DNA from 2 places in the Streptomyces malaysiensis subsp. malaysiensis genome. Region 2 is predicted to be linked to the other one. Evidence: riboswitches for the same ligand, from Rfam matches in the RefSeq annotation. Region 2 holds a riboswitch; the other holds the start of a gene.
What was found. Region 2 has a riboswitch for cobalamin ahead of AB0E24_RS43270 (FAD-binding dehydrogenase). Riboswitches for the same ligand answer to the same signal wherever they lie in the genome.

Region 1 (7,090 bases), on a different contig from region 2:
GACCTCGCGAACGGTCAGGTCGATGCCGGCGCCGGACTCCTGGACCACGGCGGCCAGAGTGCGGGCCAGCCGCCGTACCGGCAGCGACCAGGCGTCCGCCCCGTCCACGCGTACGCACCCCGTGTCGGGGCGCAGCACGCGGTAGACCGCGCGCAGCAGACTCGACTTACCGCTTCCGTTGGGGCCGACGAGGCCGATGACCTCCCCGGGCCGGGCGGTCAGGGAGACGTCCCGTACGAGGTGGTGTGCGCCGGCGGTGAGCGTCAACCCCTCGACGGCGAGTTCGGTCGCGCTCATCCCACTCCTCGATCGGCGTCGCGCCGGGCGTCCCGGCGCATCAGCCACAGAAAGAACGGCCCTCCGCACAGGGCCGTCAGGACCCCGACGGGGATCTCCATCGGGGCGGCGACCGTGCGCGCGGCGACGTCGGCCCAGATGAGGAACACCGCTCCGGCCAGTGCGGCGGTCGGCAGTACGCGGCGGTGGTCGCCGCCCACGAACAGCCGCACGATATGAGGGAGGATCAGGCCGACGAAGCCGATCGGCCCGGCCGCCGCCACCAGGACCCCGGTGACCAGGGACAGCAGGACGAACATCCGGGCACGGAACCGGGCCACGTCCAACCCCATCGTGGTGGCGGCCTCCTCGCCCGCCAGAAGCAGGTTGAGCGAGCGGGCCTGGACCACCAGGACGACGGTGCCGAGCAGCAGGGCCGCGCCCGGCAGCCACAGCGTGCCCCACTGGACGCCACCGAGGCCACCGAGCGTCCAGGCGAGAACCGCCCGCGCCTCGTTGCCCCGGCCGGTGGTCAGGAGCAGCAGATCCATCACCGCGGTGAGCACCGACGCCACCGCCACCCCCGACAGCACCAGCCGGGCCGAGGTGATACGGCCGCCGGCCCGGGCCGTGGTGTACACGAGCAGCAGCGTGAGCAGCGCACCGGCGAACGCGGCGGCCGACAGCGACACCGGCCCGAACAGGCTCACCCCGAAGACGATCACGACGACGGCACCGAGCGAGGCCCCGGAGGACACCCCCAGCAGATACGGCTCCGCGAGCGGATTGCGCACCAGCGCCTGCATGGCGGCACCCACCACCGCGAGCCCGGCACCCGTCACGGCCCCGAGCGCCACCCGCGGAGCCCGTACCTTCAGCACGATCGTCTCGTGCGCCCGCGACGGAACCGGCGCCGACCAGTCGGCGCCCAGCGCGTGCGTCACGATGCGCCACACCTCACCGGGCGGCACATGGACCGAACCGATGGCCATGCCCGCCGTGGCGGAGACCAGGAGCAGGATGCCGAGCGCCGCCAGGACCATGGCGAAGGACACCCGGTGAGCCCCGCCCTCACCGCTCTTGCGTCCGGGGCCGGTATCCGCCGCCGGAGCGTTCCGTACGGTGTCCGTCACCGGAACTTCTCGGGGTGCAGTGCGCGCGCCAGATCCGAGGCCGCGTAGGGCGGACGGACGCCGATGACCGTCGCGGTCAGCGGAAGCACGACGAACCGTTTGTTCTTCACGGCGGGGACGTCGGCGAGTGCGGGCCGCGAGAGCAGGAACCGCTTCTTCCGCTCGACGCTCCCGGCACCCCCGTAGTCGTAGATCGCGATGACCTCGGGTTTGCGGGCGACGACCTGCTCCCACGACGCGTCACCGAAGACCTCGTCGAGGTCGTCGAACACGTTCCGGCCGCCGGCCAGCCGGATGATCTCGGTGCCCAGACCCTTGCCGCCCGCGGTGAACGCCGCCTTGTCCCCGCTGTCGTACACGAACACCGGCACGGCCCGTGCGCCCCGCACCGCCCGGGTGGTCCGCTCGACCCGCCGCTGGAGGTCGGCGACCACCTTGTCGGCGCGCTCCCGCACTCCGAAGATCGCGCCGATGGCACGGATCTCGTCGTAGGTGTCCTTCATCGACACGCGCTTCTCGCCGCAGTACTCGCGGTTGAGGTACGTGTTGATGCCCGCGTCCGCGAACGCCTTGCGGGAACGGCCCTCGTTCCCGGCGAACGCGCTGCCGTAGCCGCCGTAGACGAAGTCCGGATCGGCGTTGAGGACGGTCTCGAAGGACGGTTCCCTCTTCGCCAGTTCGGGAATGGCCGCGAAGTCCTTCCGGTACCGCGGCAGAACGGCCGAGTCGAGGAAGGCGGTGCCCACCATACGGTCCTTCAGACCGAGGGCCAGCATGAGCTCGGCGGGGTGCTGATGGATGGTGACCGCCCGCTCGGGCGGCTTCTCGTACGTGGTGCGGGTCCCGCAGTTGTCGATGGTGACCGGGAAGCCCTTGAGCGACGACGCCGCGCTCGCCGGCTTGTCCGCCGGGCCCTCGCCTCCGGCACAGCCGGTCAGCAGGGTCGTGGACAAGGCGACGGCGGCGGCGACGCGCAGGGCGCGACGGCGGGGAAACGCCGGGGGAGAGAAAACAGGACGGGACATGCCGTCGTACACGTAGAGCCTCCTGGGGAGTCCGCGCTCCTCGGAACGGGCCCGCGACAGACCAGTGTCCTGACTCCCGGATCGACGCTCCCCCGGCCTTCCCACGCGGTGCGCAGTGGCATGTCGAAGGGTTGCACTCCCCGGTCACAGTGGCGGGACCGTGCCGGAATCGCACCGGCTTCCTGTCTCCCGTCGCGGTGATGACCGGCTGATCTTACGTAGGGGTGGCCGAGGGGCGAAAGGGCGCCCGGCCGGAACCGTGCGTACGGGGCAGGGGCTCCCGGCGCTCAGCGATGCTGTGTCCATTGTGGAGCGATCTTGTGAGACTCGGACGCGTCGCTGAACCTCACCCGTCCCCGGCTCGTCATCCAGAGCCGGAGCACCGGGACATCTTCGCGATGGAGCGAAGTCCCCGTGTGCGGAAACGCACCGCGAACGAATGGACGAGCACGCCATGGGGCGACACCGACGAATATCCCAGCTTCCCCGTACCACCCTGGCGTCAAGAGCGGCGCTGGCCGCGGGGGTACTCGTGCCGACGGTCGTCTCGGTGGGGTCGGCTCACGCGGCCACCCCGCAGGCGGCGATCTGCGCCTCGGACAAGCCGGAACTCGCCGAGAAGCTCTCCGAGGACATCAACTCCGCACTGGACGGCGCCTCCGCCACGACGGCGATCAGCCTCCACGACCGCACCACGAACACCACCTGCGCTCTCGACGCGGACCGGAAGTTCGACTCCGCGAGCACGGTCAAGGTGACCGTGCTCGCCACGCTGCTGTGGGACGCGCAGAAGGACGATCGCGCCCTGACGCAGGAGGAGAAGGACCGTGCCACCGCCATGATCACGAAGTCCGACAACGATGCCACCACCGCGCTGTGGAACCAACTCGGGGCGGCCAAGGTCAACGCGTTTCTGCTGGCCGCGGGGATGACCAACACCGTCCTCGACAGCGAGGGGCACTGGGGGCTCACCCAGATCACCGCGAACGATGAGGAGAAGCTCCTCCAACTGGTGACCCACGCGAACCCGGTGCTCGGTGAGGACTCCCGCGCCTACATCCTGAAGCTGACCGGCGAGGTCATCCCCTCGCAGCGCTGGGGGACCCCGGCCGGTGCGCCGGGCGACGCACAGGTGCATGTGAAGAACGGCTGGCTGGAGCGGGCCACGAACGGCTGGCGTGTGCACAGCCTCGGCGCTTTCACCGGCGGTGACCACGACTACACGATCACGGTGCTCACGCAGGACAACGCCACGATGGACGACGGCATCGCCAACATCGAGGGCATCGCCCGCGCGGTCCACGAGAACCTCAACGCACCCGCGGCCGGCGCCCGGCCCTAGGCGTCTCCGCTTCGCGTCAGGCCGCCGGCCGGCGGTGCCCCCTGTGGGCGGCCGCCCGGCCGCTGTCGCCGGTGCGTGTCCGGGCCACGAGGAGCGCGATGTCGTCCTCCGGGGGCGCGTCCGTGGTCATCCTCGAGATGACACGGGCACACAGGTCATCGAGGCTCGCCGGGGGACGTTCCAGCGCGGTGAGCAGCCGCTCCAGTCCGGCATCGATGTCGCCGTGCCGGGACTCCACCAGCCCGTCGGTGAAGAAGGCGAGCAGGCTGCCCTCGGGCAGTTCGAGGTCGACGGATTCATAGCGACCGGCGCCTATTCCGACCGGCGGGCCCACCGGTGTCTCGGCGATCGTGGCATGGCCGTCGGGTGTCACCAGCATCGGTGGCGGATGCCCGGCGCGGGCCAGGGTGCAGATGCGAGTGGCCGGGTCGTAGACGGCGTAGACGCAGCTTCCGCCGGCGATCGAGGAGTACCCCGGGGACCAGGTGCCCCTCTCGGCGAGCTGGGCGGTGACCTTGTCCAGGTGGTCGAGCAGCTCCGCGGGGTGCTGGTCGAGGGCGGCGAGGGTGTGGACCGCGGTGCGCATCCTGCCCATGGCGGCGGCGGCGTTGATGCCATGGCCGATGACATCGCCGATGACCAGGGCTATCCGGCCGCCCGGCAGCCCGATGGCGTCCATCCAGTCCCCGCCCACCCCTTCGTGCCGGTCCGACGGCAGATAGCGGCCGGCCAGGTCCGCCGCGGCGCCGCCCGACAGCTCCTGCGGCAGGAGACTGCGCTGAAGGGCGAGGGCGGCGGCCCGCTCCCGTGTGTAGCGGCGGGCGTTGTCCAGGCTCAACGCCGCTTGGACGCAGAGTTCCTCGGCCAGCAGCAGATCGTCCCGGGAGAAGGGCACGGCGTTGTCGGTCCGCGTGAACACGGCGATGCCCAGGATGGTGCCGCGGGCCCTGAGCGCGATCATCATCACCGAGTGCATGCCGGTGTTGTGGATGAGAAGTCTGCGCTGCGGGTCGCGGTCGAGCCATGTCCCCGGGCCGGTTTCCATCGTCGGCTCGAAGTAGGACTGGTCCCCGTACAGCGCGGTGAGGAACGGCGATCCGGGCGGTACGTACACCACGTCCCCCACCAGGAAGGCGGCCTCGGGCACGCCCTCGTGGACGGAGGACTGACCCGCGCGGCGGAAGACGGGGATGCCGGAGGGGGCCTCGGGCATCCGCTTCAGCGGCTCCCCGCCCAGCGGCACGGTATCAACCAGATCCACCGTGACGTAGTCGGCGAGGGCGGGGACGGCCATGTCCGCCAGTTCCTGCGCGGTGGTCATCACATCGAGCGTGGTACCGATCTGGTTGGCCGCCCTGCCGAGCAGCGCCAGCCGCTCGCGCTGCCCACTCTTGGTGATCAGGGAGACGGTGCACACGCCCAGCGGGTCACCGCCCCTGGGGGCGAGGGGAAAGAGACAGGAGGAGAAGACCACCTCCCGGCCGTGCTCCGGCGACACCCACCGCAGCACGTGGTCGCCGACCGGCTCCCGCGATGTCAGCGCCTGCCGTATCACCGGCTCGACGACGGTCCGGTCGAAACCGCGCACGACGCGCCGCGTCGACCGGGTGGGCGCCTCCGTCCCGGAGCGGCCCACGACCTCTCTACAGGTCCGGTTCGACCACAGCGGCCGCGTGCCCGCGTCCCACACCGCCACGGCCAGCGGTGATCGGTCCAGGAGCGCCGCCTCGGCCTCGGCGGTCCGTACCCCGTCCGGCGCCTCCGTGACGGCGACGAGCCGACAGCTCTCACCGTCCGCGCCGGTCAGCGCGATGACCTCCACCGTCAGACGGAGGCTCCCGCCATCCCGGTGCCCGACCTTCACGACCGCGCTGGTGGCATGCCGACCGCCGAGCTGCCCCATGGCTCCCGGAGCCGGGGACCACCGCACCGCCTCGACGGGGGTCTCCAGCAGCCGCCGCGCCGACAGCCCCACGACGTCCTCCGCGCGGTGCCCGAGCAGCCGCCGGCAGCCCTCGCCCCATTCCAGGATGGTGCCGTCGGAGCCCAGTAGGGCGAGGGCCGGAGCGGGCGCCTCAGGCACGTCCGCGAAGCGGATGGACATCCGCTTCGTGTCGGAATCGGCCCCGGCTCTACGCGCCATCCGGATACCCTCCGTGGTCACCCCCACCGGTCGTTACCCTCTGGCAAAGGGTAACGCGCCTGAACAGCGGCCGGGCCGTGGAAGCCGCGGGAACGCACAGTGACGCGAGGGGCGGGATTCGTGAGTCGGCGCCGGGTTGGGCTGTGCCGGATCCCTCGGTCGGGTGGTTCCCGAATGAGCCAGGCTTCGCCGCTGCCGACATGGACGCGGCTGATGGCGCCGATCGACGGCCCGGCCCCGGGAAGAATGCCGTTTCGGGGTGGGACCGGTCCCGTGGACCCCGCGGTACGTTCCTGGCTTTGTCGGCTGAGCCGCTGAGTCGGCACCGAGCGCCAGGATGGAAACCGATGGATGACCTGCAAGAGCTGATCGACAGGCTGGAACACTGGCAGCGGGCCGATACCGGCTTCGACGGGCCGACTCCCAGACACCGGGCCATCGACGCGTTGCGAGAGCGCGGTCCGGGTGTGGTTCCGGCGCTCGTCGGTCGACTTGAAGACCTCCTGGCCGCCACCGCCCGGCATCACGAGAGGGTCGCCGCCGTCCAGGAGGTGTGGGACGCCTGGTACGAGGAGGGCGACAGGCTCACCGATGAGTACGGGTTGGGGGCCGACATCGAGCCCTACCGCACCGTTTCCAGCGACAGCCTTCCCCAGCAGTCGGCGCGGGACCAGGACTACCGAGATCCGTACCACCTCAAACAGGGGATCATCGAGGCTTTGCACCACCTCGGCGACCGACGCGCGGCGCCCGTGCTCACCGCCGCGCTGTCCGACCTCGCCTGTGTTCCCGCGGCGGCGCGGGCCCTGCGTGACATCCAGGCCGACCAGCCGGTGCCCGCGCTGCTGGACGCTGTCACCCTTATCGACCACCACGCCAATAAAGACATCGTGTTCGATCCGGTGTTGGCCGCGCTGCGGCATTACGGGGTCTCCGTGGGGCAGGCGCGGGAACGGTTCGAGGCCGAGAGCTCACCGCTCGGCCGGGTGCGCCTCATGCACCTGCTGGAGGAGCTGCCCGACGACGGTGCCGACCGACCCGCCAAGTCGCAGATCAGGGACTCACTCATCTTCCTGGCGATGGATGACAGGGACACCCTGGTCCAGTCCCAGGCCATTCGCGCACTCGGCGAGCTCGACAACCGCGGGATGGAGAGGGGATCAGGGGTTTC
Region 2 (7,090 bases):
TCATCGGGCCGCTGTGCGCGGCGCCCGTCACCGGGGCGAGCGTGATGACCACCGGGGACGATCCGCTGTCCGTACCGGCCGCGGTCGGCGGCACCGCGTTCCTGGCCGTCCTCGTCCTGCTGGTGGTCTTCCTGCTGCCCCTCGTCCACGAGTGGCGGGCCGACTCCCTCAGCGGCCGTGAGGCCGACGAGGCCCCGCACCCGGTCGACTGGTCGGCGAAGGGCTGGGTGCGCGTCCGGGACGCCTTCCACTCGGCCGGGCTGGACACCGCACGGCTGGACGCGGTCTCCACCTGGTCCCCGGTGGCCGACCTGAAGGTGGTCCACGTCCCCCAGCCGTCCCCGGGACGGCTCGGCCGGATGGAGGACTGGGGCACGAGACTCCAGCGCCGCAAGTCCCTGTGGGCCATCGGCGCCGCCGCCGGACTGGGCTTCGCCTTCCTGAAGGACCGGATGTCCCCGCCGTTCGACGGCGATCGTCTCCTGGTGCCCGCGGTCGTCCTGGTCGTCGCCCTCTGGGCGGTCGCGGGCACCTTCCTCTACCACGCCCTCACCCTCAACGTCCGCAGGCCCACCGTCCACGTCGCCATCCCGCGCAGCTGGCGCACCCTGCTCAGAAGCCCGGCCGGTGCGGTCCTGCTCCGGCACGAGATCTCGCATCTGCGCCACGGCGATCCGATGCGGCGGCGCTATCTGCGCCATGTTCCGGCGGCGGGGAAGGCCGCCGTGTGCTTCGACGGGGTGACGGCCCTCGCCGTCACCCCCATCGAGAGCCCGGCGCAGACCCTCGCCTCGATGGCCGCCTTCGCCCTCACCCTGACCGGCGGCCTCTACGCCAACAGCCGCGCCCGCCGCGTTCTGCCCACCCTGATGGAGATGCGCGCGGACGCCGAGGCGGTCACGGACAGGGAGTCGGCGGACCGGCTGTCCGGCTTCCTCACCCGGCAGCAGGAGAAGAACCCGACACGGCAGAAGGCCGACCGGCTGCTGGCCCTCTCCCGCGGATGGACCGGTGGCCACTGCGCCCCCTACGCCCGTGCCGTCGCCGCCGCCTGGGTCTTCGCGGCCGGTGCCTGCCTTCCGGCGCTCGGGATCTGGACGGGCGTCCTGGACGGGGTGTCCGCATGAGGGGTGGTCGGTGGCGCCGCGGGTCGTGAGGCCGGGCCGCCGACGGCAGGCGGCGGTGGCGGCGAGCTCACCGGCACGGACGGCGTCTGCCCGGCGCGCACCACAGCGGGTGTGCGGACCGGACCGTCCGGGCGGTCCAGGACAGGAGCAGCTCGACGGACCACCGGCGCGGCGCCGGCCGTGGCACCCGGCTGCTGCCCGCCGCTTCCCGGGGCTTCCTGGGGCTTCCCGGGGCGCAGAATCGGGTAAAGGGCCCGCGTACGGTCCGGATAGGGAGGCGCATACGATGAGCGGCACGGCTCGGCCCGGCGACCCGGACCGGGAGCCGGCGGACCCTCCCCCCGCCGAGCCCGAGGGCGGGGACCCCGCCTGCTGGCTGGACAGGGTCTGCGCCGACTGCGGCGCGATCCAGGACACCGCCGGTTTCACCCACTGCGCGCGCTGCGGGGCCCCGAGGGAGTGAGCACCCGGGCCGCCCGGTCATCGGCCCTGACGGTCAACTCCCCTCGGCGGCACACGAGGTACGGTCTGATCATCACCGCGGGAGCGGAGGTGCCGACCGAGGGATACGGGCGGCCGCCGCACCCCGCCCGGTGACCCACGGCATCACGGACCAGCGGGGGGCTTCGCCGTCGTGTTCTCCACCTCCACATCCGCACCGCCGTCCCCTTCGGGGACGGGCCACATGGTCGTCTGCGGGGACGACGCGCTCGCCCACCGCCTCGCCGCCGAGCTCCACTACGTCTACCGGACCCGGGTGACGGTCGTCATCCCCGGCGGCCCTCCCCTGGCGGACCCCGCAGGGCAGCGGGTGGTGGGATGGCGGCCGGGCGCCCGGACGTCCGCGTTCTTCGGCCGGTTCAGCGCGGCCGTCGGACGGGTCCCGCCGGCCCGGCAGACCGCGGACGACCCCGCTCCGGACGGGGGAGTGCGGGTCATGGAGGCGCCGACGCTGGACGACGACGTGCTGACCGAGGCGGGTGCGGACCGTGCGACGGCGCTCGCCCTGGTCCATGACGACGACGAGGCCAACATCCACGCCGCACTGCGTGCCCGTCGGCTCAACCCCCGGCTGCGGCTGGTGATCCGGCTCTACAACCGCAAGCTGGGCCAGCACCTGGAGGAGCTCCTCGACGAGGCGGCGCGGGTCGCCGATCCCGGTATGGACCCGGCGGAGCTGGACGCCACCACCACCGTGTTGTCGGACGCCGACACCGCGGCCCCCGCGCTGGCCGCCACCGCCATCGCGGGGACCAGCAAGGTGGTGCAGGCCGACGGGCTGCTGCTGCGCGCGGCCGAGCGCACCCCGCCCGGCTCGCGTGAGGTCGCCCGTCCGGGGCTGTGCACCCTCGCCCTGCTCTCGTCCACCACCAGCGACCCCGGTGGCAGCGAGGGCTCCGACAGCAGCGGGGACGAAGGGCCCAGGCTGCTGCCCGGAGACGAGGAGGTCGCCGCCGCCACCGGGCGTGACACGGTGGTGCTCGAGGCCGTATCCGCCACCGGCCCACCGCTGCCGCCACGGCGGCTCGGCAGCCGCAGACTGCCACTGGCCTCGCTGTTCTCCCGTCGGCTTCGCTGGTCCGTCGCGGGAATGGCCATCGCCGTGCTCGTCCTCACCATCGCCGCCTGGCAGCTCACCGGAGCGGGTCTGCTCCGCGCGGCCTACCTCACGGTGCTGGACGTGCTGGCGATCGACGATCCGGCGCTCGACGAGCCGACCGGGCGCAAGGTCCTCCAACTGCTGTCCGGGCTGACCGGACTGCTTCTGCTGCCGGTCCTGGTGGCGGCCGCGCTCGAAGCGCTGGGCACCTTCCGCACCGCGTCCGCGCTGCGCCGCCCGCCGCGCGGCCTCTCCGGCCATGTCGTCCTGCTCGGACTCGGCAAGGTCGGCACCCGGGTGCTGGCCAGACTCCGGGAGATGGACATTCCCGTGGTGTGCGTGGAAGAGGATCCGGGGGCGCGCGGCATCCCGCTGGCCCGCAGGCTGGGGGTGCCGACGGTCCTCGGCGATGTCACCCAGGAGGGCGTCCTGGAGGCCGCCAAGATCCAGCGGGCACGCGCCCTGCTCGCCCTGACCAGCGTCGACACCACCAATCTGGAGGCGACGCTCTACGCCCGCTCGGTCAAACCCCGGCTGCGGGTGGCGCTGCGCCTGTACGACGACCACTTCGCCACCGTCGTCTACCGCACCCTGCGCGCCGCCCACCCCCGGGCGCTGACCCGCAGCCGCAGCGTCTCCAGTCTGGCGGCGCCGGCGTTCGCCGGGGCGATGATGGGACGCCAGATCCTCGGCGCCATACCGGTCGAGCGCAGGGTGCTGCTGTTCGCCGCGCTGAATGTCGCCGGGCATCCGCAACTGGAGGGGCGTACCGTCGCCGAGGCGTTCGTACCGGGCGCCTGGCGGGTGATCGCACTGGACACGGCGGAGCCCGGGGACCGGCAACGCGACCTCGGGGCGGCGCCTCCTTACGACGGTGTCACCCATCAGGAGCCCGCCCTGGTCTGGGACCTGCACCCCGGCTATGTCCTGCGGCCCCAGGACCGCGTGGTGCTGGCGGCCACCCGCCAGGGCCTGGGCGAGATCCTCGCGGGGGCACCCGCCCGCCGGGGCTGACCGAGACCTTCCCCGCGGCCCTCCCCGGAGCGGGGCCGCGCGGATTGGCGGTGCCCGGGATGTGATGATGCCGGGCGACAAGGGCGACATGGGCGACGGCGGAACGAGGAAGCCGGTGTGAATCCGGCGCGGTGCCGCCGCTGTGATCGGCGAGCGGATCCCGAACAGGCCACTGCCCGCATCCGCGGGTGGGAAGGGCCGCTGGCGTTACGAAGTCCCTTGCGGCAAAAGAGAGTTGGTCATCGGATGCGGGGCTCTGGCGGCCCCGCATCCCGTGGGCTACCGTCGGTAACACGTTACCGCCGCGGCAACTCCCTCGTATCTCCCGCACCCTCCGAACCCCCTTTCCGGAAGGCAGCCCATGGAGAACCCCACAGAGGATTGCGCCTCGCCCGCCGGGATCAGCCGCCGCCGTGCCCTGACGGCCGCGGGCGGTGTGCTCGCCGGCGCCGCGCTCGCCCAGGCCACGGTGCCGGCTTTCGCCGCCTCCGGGGCGTCCTCGGACGCGGACGCCATCGTGGTCGGCGGCGGGCTCGCCGGGCTGGTGGCCACGGCGGAACTGACGGCCGCGGGACGCAAGGTGCTCCTCCTCGACCAGGAACCCGAGAGCAACCTCGGTGGCCAGGCGTTCTGGTCCTTCGGCGGCCTGTTCTTCGTCGACTCCGAGGAACAGCGGCTGATGGGCATCAAGGACTCCCCCGAACTGGCCTGGCAGGACTGGCTCGGCACGGCCGGTTTCGACCGCGGCGTCACCGATCCCGGCGGCCAGGACTACTGGGCGCACAAATGGGCCGAGGCGTATGTGGATTTCGCCGCCGGGGAGAAGCGGTCCTGGCTGCACCGGCTCGGTGTGCAGTGGTTCCCGATCGTCGGCTGGGCCGAGCGCGGCGGCGGCCTCGCGGACGGGCACGGCAACTCGGTGCCGCGCTTCCATGTCACCTGGGGGACCGGTCCGGCCGTGGTCGAGCCGTTCGAGAAGAAGGTGCGGGCCGCCGCCAAGGACGGCCTGGTGACCTTCAAGTTCCGTCACCGGGTGGATGATCTGGCCGTCACCGGCGGCAACGTCACCGGGGTGAGCGGCTCGATCCTGGAGCCGAGTGACGCCGCCCGCGGCAAGCCCACCTCGCGTACCGTGGTGGGCCACTTCGAGCTCAACGCCCCCGTGGTGATCGTCACCTCGGGCGGTATCGGCGCCAACCACGATCTCGTACGCCGGAACTGGCCCGAACGGCTGGGCAAACCGCCGAAGTTCATGGTCACCGGCGTTCCGGCGTATGTGGACGGCCGGATGCTGGCGATCACCGAGAAGGCGGGCGGACGGATCGTCAACCCCGACCGTATGTGGCACTACACCGAGGGCCTGAGGAACTACGATCCGATCTGGCCGGGCCATGGCATCCGCATTCTGCCGGGACCCTCGTCGATGTGGTTCGACGCGAAGGGCAAGCGCTTCGCCACCCCCGACATCCCCGGCTACGACACGCTGCACACCCTCGGGTCGATCACCGCCAGCGGCTATGACTACTCATGGTTCGTCACCACCCAGAAGATCATGGCGAAGGAGTTCGCGCTCTCGGGCTCGGAGCAGAACCCGGACCTGACCAACAAGGACATCTTGCAGCTGCTCTCCCGTATCTGGCAGACCCCCGAGCCGATCCAGCGGTTCCGCGACAAGGGCGAGGACTTCGTCGTCGCGAGCACCCTGCCCCAACTCGTCGCGGGCATGAACAAGTTGACCGGCGACGGCCTGATCGACCTGGCGGATCTGCAACGGCAGATCGAGGCCCGCGACCGCGAGATCGCGAACCCGTACACCAAGGACGTCCAGGTCATGGGCATCCGCAACGCGCTCGCCTACCCCGGGGACACCCTCAGCCGCACCGCCTCCGCGCACCGGATCCTGGACCCGGGCGCCGGACCGCTGATCGCCGTACGCCTCAACGTCCTCACCCGCAAGACCCTCGGCGGCCTCCAGACCGATCTCTCCGGCCGCGTCCTGGACGCCTCCGGCACCCCGATCGCCGGTCTGTACGCGGCCGGTGAGGTCGCGGGCTTCGGCGGCGGGGGAGTGCACGGCTACCGCTCCCTGGAGGGCACCTTCCTCGGCGGCTGCCTGTTCTCGGGCCGTACGGCGGGCCGAGCGGCGGCGGCCGCGACCGCGACCTGAACCGGCGCGCCATGGCAGACTCGTCCCGCACTCCGCGACCGGCCACGAGCGCTCCCGGCCGGTCGCGTCGCCGTGTCGGGGAGGTCGCATGGGCGGGGACGATCCGCATATCCACGTCGAGTCGAAGGTGGTCCGCGGTGTCGCCGCCGTACGCGAGATGATGGCGTCCACCTTCGGCCTGGCCGGTGATCTGCCGAGCCTCGTCGATACCGGATGCGGGCTGCGGGCGCCGTACGCGATGACTTCGCCGCGCCCGGAGAACGTCACCTGCCTCGCCTGCCGTGAGCACGCTCGGCTGGAACACCTGCGCTTCGCCGACGAGATCGAACGTATCGGGCGGATGGTCGGATCGACCGTCGGCACGGCCGATGCGAGGCTGGCCGCGGACCGGCACCGCGACCTCGCGGAGAGGTTTTCCGCCGCGGGGAGTTGACACTCCGCTACGGTGCCCACTCCGGGTCCGGCCGGGCAGCCGTGTGCTCCGCGGATGTGCGCTCCGGCGGCGGCACGCTTTCTCCGCGCCGTCGGCGCCGCCCGGGGACAGTCGCCGGTGCGGTGAGGACGGCCAGACAGGCGAGGACGAGCGCGACGCCGCCCCAGCCCGCGGCGGGGAGGCGCTCGCCGATGACGAGTACGGCGAGGACGGCCGCGACGGCCGGTTCGAGCAGGGAGAGCGTGGTCGCCGTGGAGGCGGGCACATGCGCCAGCCCCCAGCCGAACAGCACATAGCCGGTGAACATGGGCACCAGCGCCATATAGGCGCCGACGGCCATGGCGGACCCGGAGTCCAGGAGCGGGGCGCCGGTGGCCAGGAGGACGGGCACGAGGAGCAGTCCGCCCAGGCCGAAGACCGTGCCCATCGCCGCGCGTGAGGTGATGCCGCCGGTGATCAGCCGGTGAGCCGCCCAGGAGTAGAGGGCGTAGGTCGTGGCCGCGACGAGGCCCAGCGCCACGCCGAGTGCCGTGGCACCCATGGACGCCCGCTCCGGGTCGCCGGGGGCGCCGGTGGCCTGGGCCGCGCACAGCATGAGGGTGCCCAGCAGGCCCAGGGCGGCGCCGAGTTTCCAGCGGCTCGTCAGCCGGTGCCGGTCCATGACCCGCTCGATCACGGCTGAGGCCGGTGGGGCCATGCCGATCGACACCACCGTTCCCACGGCCACTCCGGCCAGGCGCATCGAGCTG

Region 1: another riboswitch for cobalamin. It lies ahead of AB0E24_RS40460 (ABC transporter substrate-binding protein); the one in region 2 lies ahead of AB0E24_RS43270 (FAD-binding dehydrogenase).

What each region holds. Positions count from the first base shown of each region.
Region 1 covers NZ_JBEZNG010000035.1:755-7,844, forward strand. Annotated here, with positions in the region: gene AB0E24_RS40450 (ABC transporter ATP-binding protein) at 1-297, opposite strand, end outside; gene AB0E24_RS40455 (FecCD family ABC transporter permease) at 294-1,409, opposite strand; gene AB0E24_RS40460 (ABC transporter substrate-binding protein) at 1,406-2,446, opposite strand; cobalamin riboswitch at 2,477-2,666, opposite strand; gene AB0E24_RS40465 (serine hydrolase) at 2,889-3,776, shown strand; gene AB0E24_RS40470 (SpoIIE family protein phosphatase) at 3,793-5,919, opposite strand; gene AB0E24_RS40475 (hypothetical protein) at 6,267-7,090, shown strand, end outside.
Region 2 covers NZ_JBEZNG010000045.1:18,624-25,713, forward strand. Annotated here, with positions in the region: gene AB0E24_RS43255 (hypothetical protein) at 1-1,127, shown strand, start outside; gene AB0E24_RS43260 (hypothetical protein) at 1,414-1,590, shown strand; gene AB0E24_RS43265 (NAD-binding protein) at 1,813-3,741, shown strand; cobalamin riboswitch at 3,850-3,973, shown strand; gene AB0E24_RS43270 (FAD-binding dehydrogenase) at 4,103-5,908, shown strand; gene AB0E24_RS43275 (hypothetical protein) at 5,997-6,341, shown strand; gene AB0E24_RS43280 (DMT family transporter) at 6,349-7,090, opposite strand, start outside.